DNA from 2 places in the Vibrio gigantis genome. Region 2 is predicted to be linked to the other one. Evidence: riboswitches for the same ligand, from Rfam matches in the RefSeq annotation. Region 2 holds a riboswitch; the other holds the start of a gene.
The links. A riboswitch is a leader RNA that binds a small molecule or an ion and turns the genes downstream of it on or off. The one in region 2 is predicted to bind lysine.

Region 1 (7,852 bases), 860 kb from region 2:
AGGATCTCAACGCTTTCGATTTGCTTGAATTGACGTTCCATACGGTACGCAACGTTCGCCATCTCTTTACCCATAGTCGAAGGAGAAGCTGGCTGACCGTGTGTACGAGAAAGAAGAGGAATATCACGGTACTCGTTCGCAAGTGCTTTGATAGCATCGATTACGTTACGAATTTCTGGAAGAATCACTGTGTCACGAGCTTCTTTAAGCATAAGCGCGTGAGAGGTGTTGTTGATGTCTTCAGAAGTACATGCAAAGTGAATGAATTCGTTAACTGCGTGAAGCTCAGGAACGCCCGCAACTTTCTCTTTCAAGAAGTACTCAACCGCTTTTACGTCGTGGTTTGTCGTGCGCTCGATCTCTTTGATACGCAGAGCGTCTTCTTCGCTGAAGTTAGCGGCTAGTTCATCAAGAAACTGGTTAGCTTCTGCACTGAACGCTGGTACTTCTTTGATTGCATCAGTTGCTGCAAGCTTTTGTAACCAACGAATTTCAACGATAGAGCGGTACTTTAGTAGTCCAAACTCACTAAAGATGCTGCGTAATGCAATAGTCTTACTTCCGTAACGGCCGTCTACTGGTGAAACAGCAGTCAATGCTGACAGTTCCATGGTGTTCTCCTGAATTGAGTTTTCTAAATTTTGAGAGGTTTATACCAGTAACAATCTCAATTGTCACGCACATTGCGCAATCGTTTGCGTGAGAGTTGTGTTGGTACAAAAAACAAGCTCGCGACGAGGCGCGAGCTAATAAATTACATTCGAGCTAGCAGGATTTGAGCCTGCTCGATCATCTTCTTGCGACCGAAGATAAGGTGGCGGCGTTTACCACCAACCTGGCGCCAAAGAACAGCGCTTCGAATTCCTGACAGAAGGAGTGCACGAACTTTGTGCTGGCTCGATGTCTGTTGAAGTACCGCTGGTGTGCCAGATACCTGAATACGTGGACCAATAGGGCTCACAACATCAAGGTAGATGCTCGCTAGGTTGCTGATCATTTGCTCGTCAAACAGATCAAAGTGTTCAGTTTGGCGTTCTGCAGTTTGAATGCGATCGCCAAGCTGAGACATTGAGTCGTTACGAGAAGATAGCTTACGCTCAAGAGCCATCAAGCTGATGATGTAGCGAGTAATATCGCTACCAGCTGGAGTACTATCGATACCTTTTACTAAGCACTCAAGACCTAGCTTTAGGTTCGCTTCACGTCCAAATACGCCCACAGTGTTCGCCGGGTTGGTATTTAAAATAGCACTGAGTGAAGCTTCGAAGGCATCTTTATCACAATGGCCGTCTTTCGCTACTTGTTGAACCAAAGCCACAGCTTGGCAAATTCCGGCGAAAGCAATCGTACGGTCATAAAGTGTATTAGCCACGTAGTAACTCCTAGTTGTCTTCTATCGTTTGTTGTTCGTTCGATTAGATGCGCTTTTCGATGATACCGCCACCAAGACAAACGTCGTCTAGGTAGAACACTGCCGATTGACCTGGGGTCACAGCAATCTGTGGTTCATCAAAAATAACCTTAATGTTCTCATCATCAATTGGGATGATTGTACAAGGAATATCGGTTTGACGGTAACGTGTTTTTACCGTGCATGTCATAACTTCAGTAATTGGAGTGCGATTTACCCAGTGAAGCTGAGACGCGATCAAACCTTCTGATTTTAGAAGAGGGTGGTCTTTACCTTGTACTGCGATCAGAACATTACGCTTGAGATCTTTTTCACCAACAAACCATGGCTCTTCGTTACCGCCGCCACCTTTAGTGCCGCCAATATGAAGGCCTTTACGCTGACCTAGCGTGTGGTACATCAAACCTTGGTGTTGACCAATAACTTGGCCTTCAGGTGTTTCGATGTTACCCGGTTGTGCCGGTAGGTATTTGCCTAGGAACTCAGTGAACTTACGCTCGCCGATAAAGCAGATGCCTGTTGAATCTTTCTTCTTCGCTGTGATCAAGTCTTGCTCTTCAGCAATACGTCGCACTTCTGGCTTCTCTAATTCACCGACAGGGAATAGGCTGCGTGCCACTTGATCTGAGCTTAGCGTGTATAGGAAATAGCTTTGGTCTTTGTTGCTGTCTAGACCGCGTAGCATTTCTGGTTTTACGCCAGCGTCTAGCTCTTCTTGAGTTGGGAAAGTACGACGAACGTAGTGACCCATCGCAATGTAGTCTGCGTCTAGCACTTCATCCGCAAACTCTAAGAATGCTTTGAATTTGATTTCTTTGTTACAAAGGATATCTGGGTTAGGCGTACGGCCTGCTTTGTACTCTTCAAGGAAGTATTCGAATACGTTGTCCCAGTATTCTGCAGCAAAGTTGATAGTGTGAAGGTGGATACCTAGTTTGTCACATACCGCTTGAGCATCAGCAAGGTCTTCAGCTGCCGTGCAGTATTCTTCGTTATCGTCTTCTTCCCAGTTTTTCATGAAAAGGCCTTCTACCTGATAGCCTTGTTGCTGAAGAAGATACGCCGATACTGACGAATCTACACCGCCGGACATACCGACAATTACTTTCTTTTCGCTGTTTCCAGAGCTGATATCTGACATGTCTAAACACCGTTACTATTACTTGGTCGCAGATTCTAACAGAAAGAGAAACGCCGTGACAGATCCGAGACCGGAATCACAGTTTCATTTGCACAAATAGTGCGCTGACTTTGTTAGAGAATCGCATGAGAGCGAGGTGAGTCGCTAGGATGTCAGAAGTATATGTGGCATAGTCGCTCGAAATCCAAGACCTGAGATAAAAAAATGTCTGAACAAAATGAATTTATGCAAGAAGAAGAGCTGATTGAGATTATCGAGAACCAGCTTGAAGATGGCGAGCCAGTGAAAGTGAAAGAGACGTTGATGCGTTTAATGATGACTGGTACTCCTCGTGAAGAGGCAATTGCGGCTATGGCATGTGCATTGGCAATTGAAGTATTTGACGTTATGAAAAACGGCGCGGAGTTTAATCAGAAACGTTACGCAGAGCATTTGGGCATGCTGCCTGATTTAAGCTTTATGGAAGGCGAATAAAAAAAACCTTCAGCAAACGTTTGCTATAGTTTGAAAGATTGCCGCGTTAAATATAGCGCGGTAGAATCCGCCACCTATTTCCCCTTGACTTAGACTAGCCCTATGAAATTCCCTGGACAACGTAAATCAAAGCACTACTTTCCGGTTCACGCTCGTGATCCTCTAGTGAGCCAAGCTCAAAGCAGTAAAAGAATGTCACGCACTCATATTATCGGTATTGACCAAACATTGGTGGATATTGAAGCAAAGGTGAGTTCTGAACTTATTGAGAAGTATGGTTTGAGCAAGGGACATTCACTGGTTATTGGTGACGCAGCCGCTGAATCTTTATATCAAGAATTAAAAGAACAGTGCCTGATTACTAATGAATACGCTGGTGGCACAATTGGTAACACATTACACAACTATTCAGTGCTAGCGGATGACCGTTCTACTCTACTGGGTGTCATGAGCCAAGATATTAAGATTGGTAGCTACGGTTACCGCTATTTATGTAATACATCAAGCAGAATGGATCTGAACCATTTACAAGGGGTAGATGGTGCAATCGGTCGCTGTTTTGCATTAATTACAGAAGACGGTGAACGTACTTTCGCAATTAGCGAAGGACAAATGAACCAATTAAAACCAGAAAGCATTCCTGAAAAAATCTTCAAAAGTGCTTCTGCTTTAGTTTTAACGGCTTATTTAGTTCGTTGTAAACCAGGTGACCCTATGCCTGAAGCAACAATGAAAGCGATCGAGTACGCGAAGAAATACGATGTGCCAGTAGTTCTTACATTGGGTACTAAGTTCGTTATTCAAGATGATCCAGAATTCTGGAAAGATTTCCTTGAGCAACACGTAACGGTTGTTGCAATGAATGAAGACGAAGCTGAAGCATTAACGGGTGAAAGCGATCCACTGGCTGCATCAGATAAAGCGTTAGAGTGGGTAGATCTTGTTCTATGCACTGCGGGACCTGTTGGTCTATTTATGGCTGGCTATACGGAAGATGCAGCTAAGCGTGAAACGTCACTGCCTTTACTTCCAGGTTCAATTGCTGAGTTCAACCGTTTTGAATTTAGCCGCCCTGCGCATAAAGATTTATGTGAAAACCCAACTAAGGTGTATTCACACATTGCGCCTTACATGGGTGGTCCAGAAAAGATCAAAAACACCAATGGTGCGGGTGATGCTGCTTTATCGGCTTTATTGCATGATATGGCTGCTAATAAGTACCACAAAGAAAATGTGCCAAACTCAAGTAAGCACCAACATTCATTTTTGACGTACTCCTCTTTCTCACAAGTTTGTAAATATTCAAACCGTGCAAGTTACGAAGTGTTAGTTCAGCACTCCCCACGTTTATCACGTGGTCTTCCAGAAAGAGAAGATAGTTTAGAAGAAGCGTACTGGGAAAGATAAGGTACTTTCTTTAATCAGTGCAACTATCAGTTGGTTTCTAATACTGATAGTACAAATATAAAAAAGGCTCCGAAAGGAGCCTTTTTTGTTTCTGAATATATTTAATTCGTAAATAATACTTTGGTCGACTTAAATATTAATTCTATTGCTTAGCGTGTAATTGATTACTCACTAAGTAAGCTAAATGTTTAGATAGCAAACTCTTCTAGAGATTTACCAGCATCTAGCTGTTCTTGGATAGCTGAAGGTGTACGACCTTGACCTGTCCAAGTCTTCTCGTCACCGTTTGCGTCTACATATTTGTATTTCGCTGGGCGAGGAGCGCGTTTCGCTTTTGTTGTTTTAGATTTTGCTTCACCAGAAAGTGCAGCAATAAGATCGGCAACATCAATTCCGTCTTTTGCAATTTGTTCAGCAATAGCAGAAAGTTTAGCTTCTTGCTCGGCTTTAGCAGCACGTTCTTCAGCTTCAGACTCTTGACGCTCTTGTACAACAATAGTCAGCTTGTCTAGTGCTTCTTCAAGTTGCTCAAGAGTTAATTCACGTGAGAACGCACGAAGGCTGCGGATATTTAATAGAGTTTTTGTTAATTCAGACATGATATTTTCCATCAAGGTAAACTAAATAATCTTCCTAATAATAAACAGAGCCTAGGAATAAAACAAATAGTATTTCTTCTATTACATCTTTAAATATAAAAGTGAGATGAATAGTTGAAAATCCAGAGCTGTATTTCTATTGAATTTATAATAATTATTAAGATTATCTTAAAAATTGATATGTGACTGGTGGAGTAGTGAACTTATGTAGACTATTCTCTTATTGATTAGTTCATTAACAAAAAGCTATTTTTCTCGGAATGATATGTTGCATTGTTGCTCTTGATGAGTACAATTGCGGCTACCTGATGCGAAGCTTTGGTTAATCTGTTGTTAAACTCTGGTTTGCACGGTTAATAGTGTTATCGCACGTAGAGGTGCAATTATAAAAAGTAACTTCCGTTGGGGTGATGCCAATGAACGGGAATGAAAGGTGTAATTGCCGAAGTAAATTGTATATCTAAGCAATTTGCTGGGGTTGTGCTCAATAGGTACAACACTGCCATAGTCTTAATTTTAAACTATGGAGCGCTACTGTAGGGTTGGGTGAAGTGTTCACTTCCCTTTCGCTTAGTTCAACATGAGCTTGGTCAGCCGTATCAAGTTTGTCTGCAGTAGATCTCTAGCCAAATAAAAAACTGGTTTTTGAAGATCATGAATTTAATAGATTTTGCAACATCACCTTTATCTTTGCTTCCGCCCCTTGTGGCTTTGAGCCTTGCTATTGTTACCCGCCGTGTATTGGTTTCTTTGGGTGTCGGTATCATCATGGGTGCGATTTTACTTGCTGACTACTCAGTAGGTAACGCAGCGAGCTACGTGTTTACTAAAGCATCTGGTGTTTTCATCGAAGATGGTGGCATTAACACTTGGAACATGAGCATCATTGCATTCCTAATTATTCTTGGAATGACAACTGCACTATTAACACTGTCTGGCGGTACTCGTGCATTCGCTGAGTGGGCTCAGTCTCGCGTTAAGAGCAAACGTGGTTCAAAACTACTTGCTGCTTTCTTAGGTGTATTCATCTTCGTGGATGATTACTTCAACAGCTTAGCGGTAGGTGCTATCTCTCGCCCTGTAACAGACCGTTTCTACGTATCTCGCGCTAAGCTTGCTTATATTCTCGATTCTACCGCTGCTCCAATGTGTGTGATCATGCCAGCTTCTAGCTGGGGTGCATACATCATTACTATTATTGGTGGCATCTTAGTAACACACGGTGTAACTGAATATTCAGCACTGGGTGCTTACGTTCGTCTTATCCCAATGAACTTCTACGCTGTGTTTGCACTACTAATGGTGTTCGCAGTGGCATGGTTCGGTCTAGATGTTGGTAAGATGCGTGAGCATGAGATCGAAGCATCTCAAGGTCGTGGCTTTGAAGGTGACAACGATCAAAAGCAAGCTCACGATCTAAACGAAGAGCTAGACATCGAAGAGAGCGAGAATGGTTCTGTTTCTGACCTAATTATGCCGATCGTTTCGTTAATTGTTGCGACGGTTGCAGCAATGCTTTACACCGGCGGTCAAGCGCTAGCTGCTGATGGTCAAGCGTTTAACCTACTTGGTGCATTCGAAAATACCGATGTTGGCAAGTCTCTTGTTTACGGTGGCATCATCGGTCTACTAGTGGCGCTAGCGACTGTATTTAAACAGAAGCTATCTATGGCAGACATCGCAAGAACAATGTGGATCGGCGCAAGCTCTATGTTTGGCGCTATATTGATTCTTGTATTCGCTTGGACTATCGGTTCTGTAATCGGCGACATGAAAACAGGTTCTTACCTATCGTCTCTAGTAACGGGCAGCATTGATTACCACTGGTTACCAGTTATCCTGTTCCTTCTAGCCGGTATTATGGCTTTCTCGACAGGTACATCTTGGGGTACGTTCGGTATCATGCTACCTATCGCGGGTGATATGGCTGCTGCATCTGACATCGCGCTGATTCTTCCGATGCTAAGTGCGGTTCTAGCGGGTGCTGTATTTGGTGACCACTGTTCTCCAATCTCAGATACAACGATTCTGTCTTCTACAGGTGCTCGTTGTAACCACATCGACCACGTATCAACACAGCTTCCATACGCGTTGTCTGTAGCGTTCGTATCTTGCATTGGTTTCATCACTCTAGGTATGACATCTTCAATTGGCATCGCATTTGGCGCAGCGTCTCTAACGTTTGTTGCTGTATGTTTTGCATTGGCTTACTTCTCTCGCTGCAAAATGGCGACATGCAAAAGCTAAAAATGAAAGTTAATCAGTAAACTATCAGGGAGGCGTCGGCCTCCCTTTTTTGTGCCTGTTAATTTAATTTTAAGTTTCGTGAAAAAAGTTCGAATAAATGGTTGAAAAAGGATCTTACCTTAGTTAGTGTGGAGACAAGACAGCAAACAACCTAAGAGCTGATAAGTATGCGTAAATTAGTAATGAACATTCATCACCATCATCACCCTATCTAGTCTTTCGGGGAGATTTACGTATACCCGGGAGCAAGATTACTCCCGGAGGTTAAGTCAAAAGAATTTAGATTTAAACCCTCGGGATGACAGAGTCTTCCGAGGGTTTTTTAGTTTTAGCGTTTTTAAATAATCAATAAATTCAAATATTTGCACAGGGATACAGCAATGCAGACACAACGCCTAAGAATCGCAATTCAAAAGAAAGGTCGCTTAAGTAAAGAGTGCCAAGACCTACTTAAAAAATGTGGTGTTAAATTTAACATCATGGGTGAGCGCCTAGTGGTTCATTCACTAAATATGCCAATCGACTTGTTATTAGTTCGTGATGACGACATCCCAGGTCTTATCATGGATGGTG
Region 2 (7,852 bases):
CTCTACCAAAGAAGACTCAAGAGATCATTCTCAAAGGCTCCGGTCGCACTGAAGTTGAATTCAAATACATCAATGATCGTGGTGATATCCGCGTAAAACGTCATCCGTTTGAAGGCATTTTAAATACGCTCGAGCGCCGTTATCGTGATACTGAATCAAGCGCGGTTCGAGAAGATCTTGCTAAGTACATCTCAACGAAGTCATGCTCAAGCTGTGACGGTACTCGTCTGAGACTAGAAGCTCGTAATGTCTTCATTGGTGATACAACACTGCCAGAAATCGTTGAACTCAGCATTGCTGACGCTCTACAATTTTTCCAAGAATTGAAGCTAGACGGTCAGCGTGGACAAATCGCAGACAAAGTGATGAAAGAGATCAATGATCGCCTGCATTTCTTAGTCAACGTTGGTTTAAATTACCTGAACCTATCACGCAGTGCTGAAACTCTGTCTGGTGGTGAAGCGCAACGTATTCGTCTAGCAAGTCAAATTGGAGCAGGACTAGTTGGCGTTATGTATGTACTCGATGAGCCATCAATTGGCCTCCACCAGCGTGATAATGAACGTCTACTGCAAACCTTGATTCACCTCAGAGACTTAGGTAATACCGTGCTTGTTGTGGAACATGACGAAGATGCAATTCGTTGCGCTGACCATGTTATTGATATCGGTCCAGGAGCAGGGGTTCATGGTGGTCACGTGGTTGCAGAAGGTACCATGCAAGACATCATCGAAAACCCGAACTCATTGACGGGCCAATACCTGAGCGGTGCTAAAGAAATTGCAGTGCCAGAAAAGAGAACACCGATCGATAAGAAAAAGGTTGTCGAGATCATTGGCGCGTCAGGTAACAATTTAAAAAATGTCACTGCCACTATTCCAGTTGGTTTATTTAGTTGTATTACAGGGGTTTCAGGCTCGGGTAAATCAACGCTGATCAACGACACCTTCTTTAAAGTCGCCCACACTCAATTAAACGGTGCAACGACTGCGGTTCCTGCACAACACAAAAAGATAAAAGGCTTAGAGCATTTCGACAAAGTAATCGATATTGATCAAAGTCCTATCGGTCGTACACCAAGATCAAACCCTGCGACCTACACCGGGATCTTCACTCCTATCCGTGAATTGTTCGCAGGCACTCAGGAATCACGTTCCCGCGGTTACAAGCCAGGACGATTTAGTTTTAACGTTCGAGGTGGCCGTTGTGAGGCTTGTCAGGGTGATGGTGTAATCAAAGTGGAGATGCACTTCTTGCCCGATGTATATGTGCCTTGTGATGTGTGTAAAGGTAAGCGCTATAACCGTGAAACACTAGAAGTTCGTTATAAAGGCAAAACCATTGACGAAGTTCTAGAAATGACCGTAGAAGATGCGCGTGCGTTCTTTAATCCAGTTCCAGTGATTGCACGTAAACTGCAAACACTCATGGACGTAGGCCTCTCTTACATTCGATTAGGGCAAGCAGCGACAACCTTATCTGGTGGTGAAGCACAGCGTGTTAAATTAGCGCGTGAGCTATCCAAGCGAGATACAGGAAAAACCTTATACATTCTTGATGAACCAACAACAGGTCTTCATTTCCACGATATCCAGCAGCTATTGACGGTATTACATAGACTACGCGATCACGGTAATACGGTTGTGGTGATTGAGCATAACTTAGATGTCGTTAAAACAGCAGACTGGATCCTAGATCTTGGCCCTGAAGGTGGTCAAGGTGGCGGTGAGATTGTTGCAGAAGGTACACCTGAAGATGTGGCGTTAGTCGAAGGTTCACACACAGCTCGCTTCCTTAAGCCTATGTTAAATTTGAAGTAGGTGTAAAATAGCGCCCTGCGAGCACACAGAAAAATGTTAAAGTAACGGAGCTTGTTTCAGAGGGAACAAGCTCCGTTTTTATAAGGTTAGGGATTTATGGCAACAATACACACTAGCGGTACCCAGCTAGAAAATCAGGTCACTCAGCTGCCACTCAATAAAGCATTTCTGGCTTCTTTAGCTGTTGTATTCTTGTTAGCCATGCATTTTTTTATGCCGAACCCTGGCGGCTCAGGCCTTGCGTTATCATTTAACCCAACAACTTGGCTAGCATTAAGCTTCACCTTAGCAATTGGTTTTTATCAACTAGCGACAAATCGGGTACTTAAATATTCCAAGCTAACCGTAGGTTTACTGATCAGCTGCGTGATACTGACACTGCCGATTCTATACAGCAATGCCGCACCTCAAGGAGCATCAGGGCGCTTACTCGGGTTATGGGCAGGCTTCGCACTGTTCGTCGTGCTGCAGCAATTTAAGTTCAGCAATAAGCACAAGCAACGCATGTTGTGGTTCATTGTGCTTGCTGTGGTTATACAAGCACTCTTTGGCTATATGCAATATTTCTTATTGGAGCCTGGCAACCTATTTGGTTACAACACTTCTGCGAACCGACCATATGGGATATTCCAACAGCCTAATGTAATGGCAAGCTTCCTTGCTACTGGTTTTGTGCTATCTGCTTATCTTTTAGCGAGACAGCCCGCTAAATATAATCACAAGATTAGCGAGTCATTCTTACTGTATTTAACTCCAACCTTAACTGTACCCTTACTAATTATTATTGCGTCACGTACGGGATGGTTGGCAGCTGTCATTGGGTTTGTATGTATTCTGCCTTACCTATACAAATTCTCGACCAAGAAACGCTTCTACGGTTGGTGCGCATCAGTGCTTGTCGGTGTCATCGTCGCTTTTTCGGTGATCAGCCTCAGTTCGACTGACAGCCTCGCAAGCAAAAGGGCTAACTTAGAAAGCCCAAGAGCTTATACGTTTCCACAAGCTCTAGATATGATGATCGAAAAGCCATTTACAGGTTATGGTTACGGAAAATTTGAGTCTGAGTACACGCTATATACAGCTCGCCAACATCAACTCAACTCGAACTATCATCCAGGTCTTCCTTCAATGGATCACCCGCACAATGAATTCCTGTTTTGGGGAGTAGAAGGGGGAATTGTACCAATCATCGGGATCTTGATAGCTGCAATATTGGTTATGTCACGCATAGCAAGTTCTGCAAAAGGAACGCGACTAGCTCTGCTCGCTTTATTCATCCCAATCCTTTTACACTCCCAGCTTGAGTATCCTTTTTATCACTCTGCAATTCACTGGATAACGTTCATTATATTGATTTACTGGGTCGATCAACGCTCTTCCCGACATTATCAACAGCCGTTCAGTATCATAAGTAAAACCTTGTTTCGAGTATCGAGCTTAGTAATACCTATCTTGGTGAGTTTTTATATGTTGAGCGCTCTGCATACCAACTATGTACTGACTAAGTTTGAACTGTCTAAGCCAAAGAACCCAGATATTCTCAAACAAGTGACTAACCCAGTCGTTTGGAAAGATCGCTACGATTGGGACATATACAGCACCTACCTTAACATTGGTCTATATAAAGCCGATCCTAGCCTTATACAGCCTTACATTGATTGGTCGTTGGAGATCATAAAGAGCAAGCCAAGACCTGCTTTCTACAGTAACTTGATTTTGGCGTATCAAGGGCTCGGAGAAGAAAGTAAGGCGGAACAGATCCGTAGCGAAGCAAAGTTTTTATTCCCAAACAGAGACTTTTCACAGGTTCAATACAAGAAAATATCTCAAGCTGAAAACAACGTCTCGTCGGCAGAGTAACTAAGAGTTTACGAGATATTAATTCGTCGTATTACCTTTAAAGCAAACAAAAAAAGCGCACGTTCTCTCGTGCGCTTTTTTTAATTTCAGTTAATTACAACTATTTCAAAACATCTTTTAGCGCTTTTAGACACAGCGCGACATTCTCTTTACGAGCACCGTAACCCATTAGGCCGATACGCCACGCCTTACCAGCCAAAGAGCCAAGCCCAGCACCGATTTCAAGGTTATATTCTTCTAGAAGCTGCGATCTGATCTTAGCCTCATCAATTCCTTCAGGGAAATAAAGTGCGTTAAGTTGTGGTAAGCGGCTATCTTCATCAACCACAAACTTCAGTCCTAAAGCTTCGACTCCCTCTTTCAACTCTTGATGCATTGCGTGATGGCGAGACCAGGCATTATCTAGGCCTTCATTTTTCAGTAGCACAAGAGACTCATGTAGCGCATAAAGACTGTTTACAGGTGCAGTATGGTGATAGCTACGCTTACCTTCGCCACTCCAATAACCTAATACCAAGCTCTGATCTAAGAACCAACTTTGTACTGGTGATTGACGCGCCTTCATTTTCTCGACAGCACGCTGAGAGAAAGTCACTGGAGACAAACCCGGCACACAAGATAGACATTTCTGGCTTCCCGAATAAACCGCATCAAGCTGCCACTCATCAACCAGCAATGGCACACCACCTAATGATGTCACCGCATCGACAATCGTTAAGGCATCAAACTGACGAGCAATAGCCGAGATAGCTTGAGCATCCGATAGCGCTCCAGTTGATGTCTCGGCATGCACAAACGCGACAGCAACAGCATCGGGGTTTTCTGCCAATGCTTTTTCTACTTTGTCGACAGAAACAGGCTTGCCCCACTCGTCGTCAACAAGGATGGCTTCGCCACCACAGCGCACCACATTTTCTCGCATACGCTCACCGAAGACACCGTTACGACAAACGATTACCTTTTCACCAGGCTCAATCAAGTTAACAAAACAGGTTTCCATACCCGCGCTGCCCGGTGCAGAAACGGCAATCGTAAATTCGTTTTCAGTCTGAAAAGCGTACTTAAGAAGCTGTTTAAGCTCATCCATCATCGCAATAAACAACGGATCTAGGTGACCTATCGTAGGACGGCTCAAAGCCTGTAGCACTTGAGGTGAAATATCAGAAGGACCTGGTCCCATTAACGTTCGGTGTGGTGGATAAAAGCTATCGATAGCAGTAGTGAGTGTTAAATTAGACATGTACATCCCTTACGTTAATGTTGTGAACAATCCACCCTAAAGCAAATTGATTACCTCAGCAATTAGCCATAAGTATTGAGGTCAAACCACTGTCACATAATTGTTAAAATTATTTTTCAATAATCTCAAGTTACCAATTGACATTGTTACCGCAAACACGTTCAATGAAATGGCTATCTAGCAGAAGAGGAGCACTGCCCAGGCAGATGTTTTGTGGAACCGCATTTCCAATACAAAACATTTATGGGGAGCAGTGCCGAGATAATAAAAGGATGCAGGACCTTTATTATCGGTTGAGCGGGCTGAATCCCGTCAACTGTCGCCATTTCTATATGGTGAAGAGCTTCTGAGGTTACTATTCTAATAATTCCTCTCTTTTTGCTCTAAAACTCTCTTCGAAAAACATCGGACGTTGGATTACCCAACCGTAATTTTATTTTAGGAAGTCGTGGGAGATATATCGTGAGTGCATCTAATGTAGCTGGTTCTTTTAATGTCGCTAAGTTTGGTGGAACAAGTGTTGCCAACTTTGAAGCAATGAGCCGTTGTGCTGCCATTATTGAAAACAACTCAAATACGAAACTGGTCGTGAGTAGTGCATGCTCTGGCGTCACTAACTTGCTAGTTGAACTGGCGAATGGTGTTCAAGACAAAGCTCGTCGTCAGGAACTAATGGCGCAATTAACGGACATTCATAATGCAATTCTTGACCAACTCGCAGACCCAATCAGCATCGAGAAAGAAGTTCACTGTATTCTTGATGACATTGCAAGCGCTGCAGAGGCCGCATCATTCCAAACCAGTACCAAACTGACTGATCACCTCGTCGCATGTGGCGAGTTGATGTCGACACACATCTTGGCTCAAATCATTCGTGAACGAGGCACCCCTGCTGTTCGTTTCGATATCAGAGATGTAATGCGTACTAATGATGATTTTGGTAAAGCCGAACCTCAACTAGAAGATATTGCCGCTCTAGCACAAGAGAAACTTATTCCACTTTGCCGACAACAAGTAGTCGTTACCCAAGGCTTTATCGGTGCTGATAGCGAAGGCAACACCACGACTTTAGGCCGAGGTGGCAGTGATTATTCAGCAGCACTGATTGCCGAATCGGTACAGGCGATTGGTTTAGAGATCTGGACGGATGTTCCAGGTATCTACACTACTGACCCTCGTATTGCACCTAAAGCTTCCCCTATCCCTGAGATCAGCTTCAGTGAAGCATCGGAAATGGCAAATTTTGGTGCGAAGATCTTGCACCCATCAACTCTAGTACCTGCACTGCGCCACCAAATCCCGGTATTTGTCGGCTCCTCTAAAGCACCAGAATTAGGTGGCACTTGGATTCGCCAACAGGTAGAAAGCTCTCCACTGTTCAGAGCGCTTGCCCTACGATGTAACCAAACCATGGTTACACTCCGTAGCGCTAACATGTTCCATGCGTATGGTTTTTTGGCAAAAGTGTTCGAGATCCTTGCTAAACATAAGATCTCGGTCGATCTTATCACCACCTCAGAGATCAGTGTTTCACTTACTCTGGATCAAACGGACACATCAGGTGGTGCTCCTGAGCTACCTGAAGCCGCTCGTCTTGAGCTTGAAGAGCTGTGTTCTGTCGATATTGAGCACGATCTATGCCTTGTTGCCCTTATTGGTAACAACATGAGTGAAAGTAAAGGCTATGCGAAGCAGGTGTTCGGCACTCTTGAAGACTTCAACCTGCGCATGATTTGTTACGGGGCAAGTCCACACAACCTATGCTTCTTGTTGGATGAGTCTGTATCTAAACTGGCAATTCAAAAACTGCATCAAGAGCTATTTGAATAAGAGAGGCGGTTAACAGATTGGTTTGAATTAGCCAAATCACAGGAACAAAAAGGGTTGCTCTTGAGCAACCCTTTTCCTTTTTACGTTATGGAACAATCATTAGTTAATATTTGGCCCCAACCATCTCTCTGCCTCTAACATATCCCAGCCTTTACGGTCAGCATAGCTATCCACTTGATCCTGCTGAATCTGTGCAATCGCAAAGTATCGGGCATCAGGATGTGAGAAGTACATACCAGACACGGAAGCACCTGGCCACATTGCGTAGCTCGTCGTTAGCGACATGTCGATTGCTTTTTCAACGTCCATCAACTCCCACAACGTACCTTTCTCTGTATGCTCTGGACAAGCAGGGTAACCCGGAGCAGGACGAATGCCTTGGTACTTCTCTCGAATCAAATCGTCGTTAGACAAATCCTCATCGGGTGAGTAACCCCAAATGTCCTTTCTCACTTCTTTATGCAGATACTCCGCGAACGCTTCAGCCAATCGGTCAGCAACCGCCTGAATCATGATCGCATTGTAGTCATCACCTTTCGCTTTGTATTCATCAGCCAACTCTCGTTCACCGATACCACCCGTTACCGCAAAGCCACCAATCCAGTCCGCTTTACCACTGTCTTTTGGAGCGATGTAATCAGACAGGCAATAGTTAAAGCCTTTGGGTTTCTCTGTTTGTTGACGAAGATTGTGTAGAACCTTTAGAACTTCGGTACGAGATTCATCGGTATACACCTCAATATCATCACCAACACTGTTGGCAGGGAACATCGCACACATACCACGAGCTTCAAGTAGTTTCTCTTTCTCCACACGGTCTAACAGATCGTTCGCGTCTTTGAATAAACGTTTCGCTTCTTCGCCCACTTCTTCATGCTCAAGAATCGCAGGGTACTTACCAACTAAAGACCACGTCATGAAGAATGGCGTCCAATCGATATAATTACGTAACGTAGCCACATCGAAGTCATTGAATATGTGCACTCCCGGCTTAGCCGGTGCCGGTGGTGTATAAGCGTCCCAATCGATCGCCACTTTATTAGCACGAGCTTTTTCAAGTGTCACAGGCTTAGTACGAGGTTTCTTACGATTATGTTGATCA

Region 1: linked by a shared signal. The riboswitch ahead of OCV56_RS05475 (Na+/H+ antiporter NhaC family protein) and the one ahead of lysC (lysine-sensitive aspartokinase 3) in region 2 are both predicted to bind lysine.

What each region holds. Positions count from the first base shown of each region.
Region 1 covers NZ_AP025492.1:1,198,401-1,206,252, forward strand. Annotated here, with positions in the region: gene purB (adenylosuccinate lyase) at 1-611, opposite strand, end outside; gene hflD (high frequency lysogenization protein HflD) at 755-1,372, opposite strand; gene mnmA (tRNA 2-thiouridine(34) synthase MnmA) at 1,416-2,552, opposite strand; gene OCV56_RS05460 (hypothetical protein) at 2,757-3,026, shown strand; gene OCV56_RS05465 (inosine/guanosine kinase) at 3,129-4,433, shown strand; gene OCV56_RS05470 (H-NS family histone-like protein) at 4,622-5,032, opposite strand; lysine riboswitch at 5,397-5,574, shown strand; gene OCV56_RS05475 (Na+/H+ antiporter NhaC family protein) at 5,687-7,279, shown strand; His leader region at 7,470-7,606, shown strand; gene hisG (ATP phosphoribosyltransferase) at 7,660-7,852, shown strand, end outside.
Region 2 covers NZ_AP025492.1:340,041-347,892, reverse strand. Annotated here, with positions in the region: gene uvrA (excinuclease ABC subunit UvrA) at 1-1,820, shown strand, start outside; gene OCV56_RS01630 (PglL family O-oligosaccharyltransferase) at 1,917-3,680, shown strand; gene OCV56_RS01625 (pyridoxal-phosphate-dependent aminotransferase family protein) at 3,781-4,920, opposite strand; lysine riboswitch at 5,097-5,274, shown strand; gene lysC (lysine-sensitive aspartokinase 3) at 5,383-6,750, shown strand; gene metH (methionine synthase) at 6,850-7,852, opposite strand, start outside.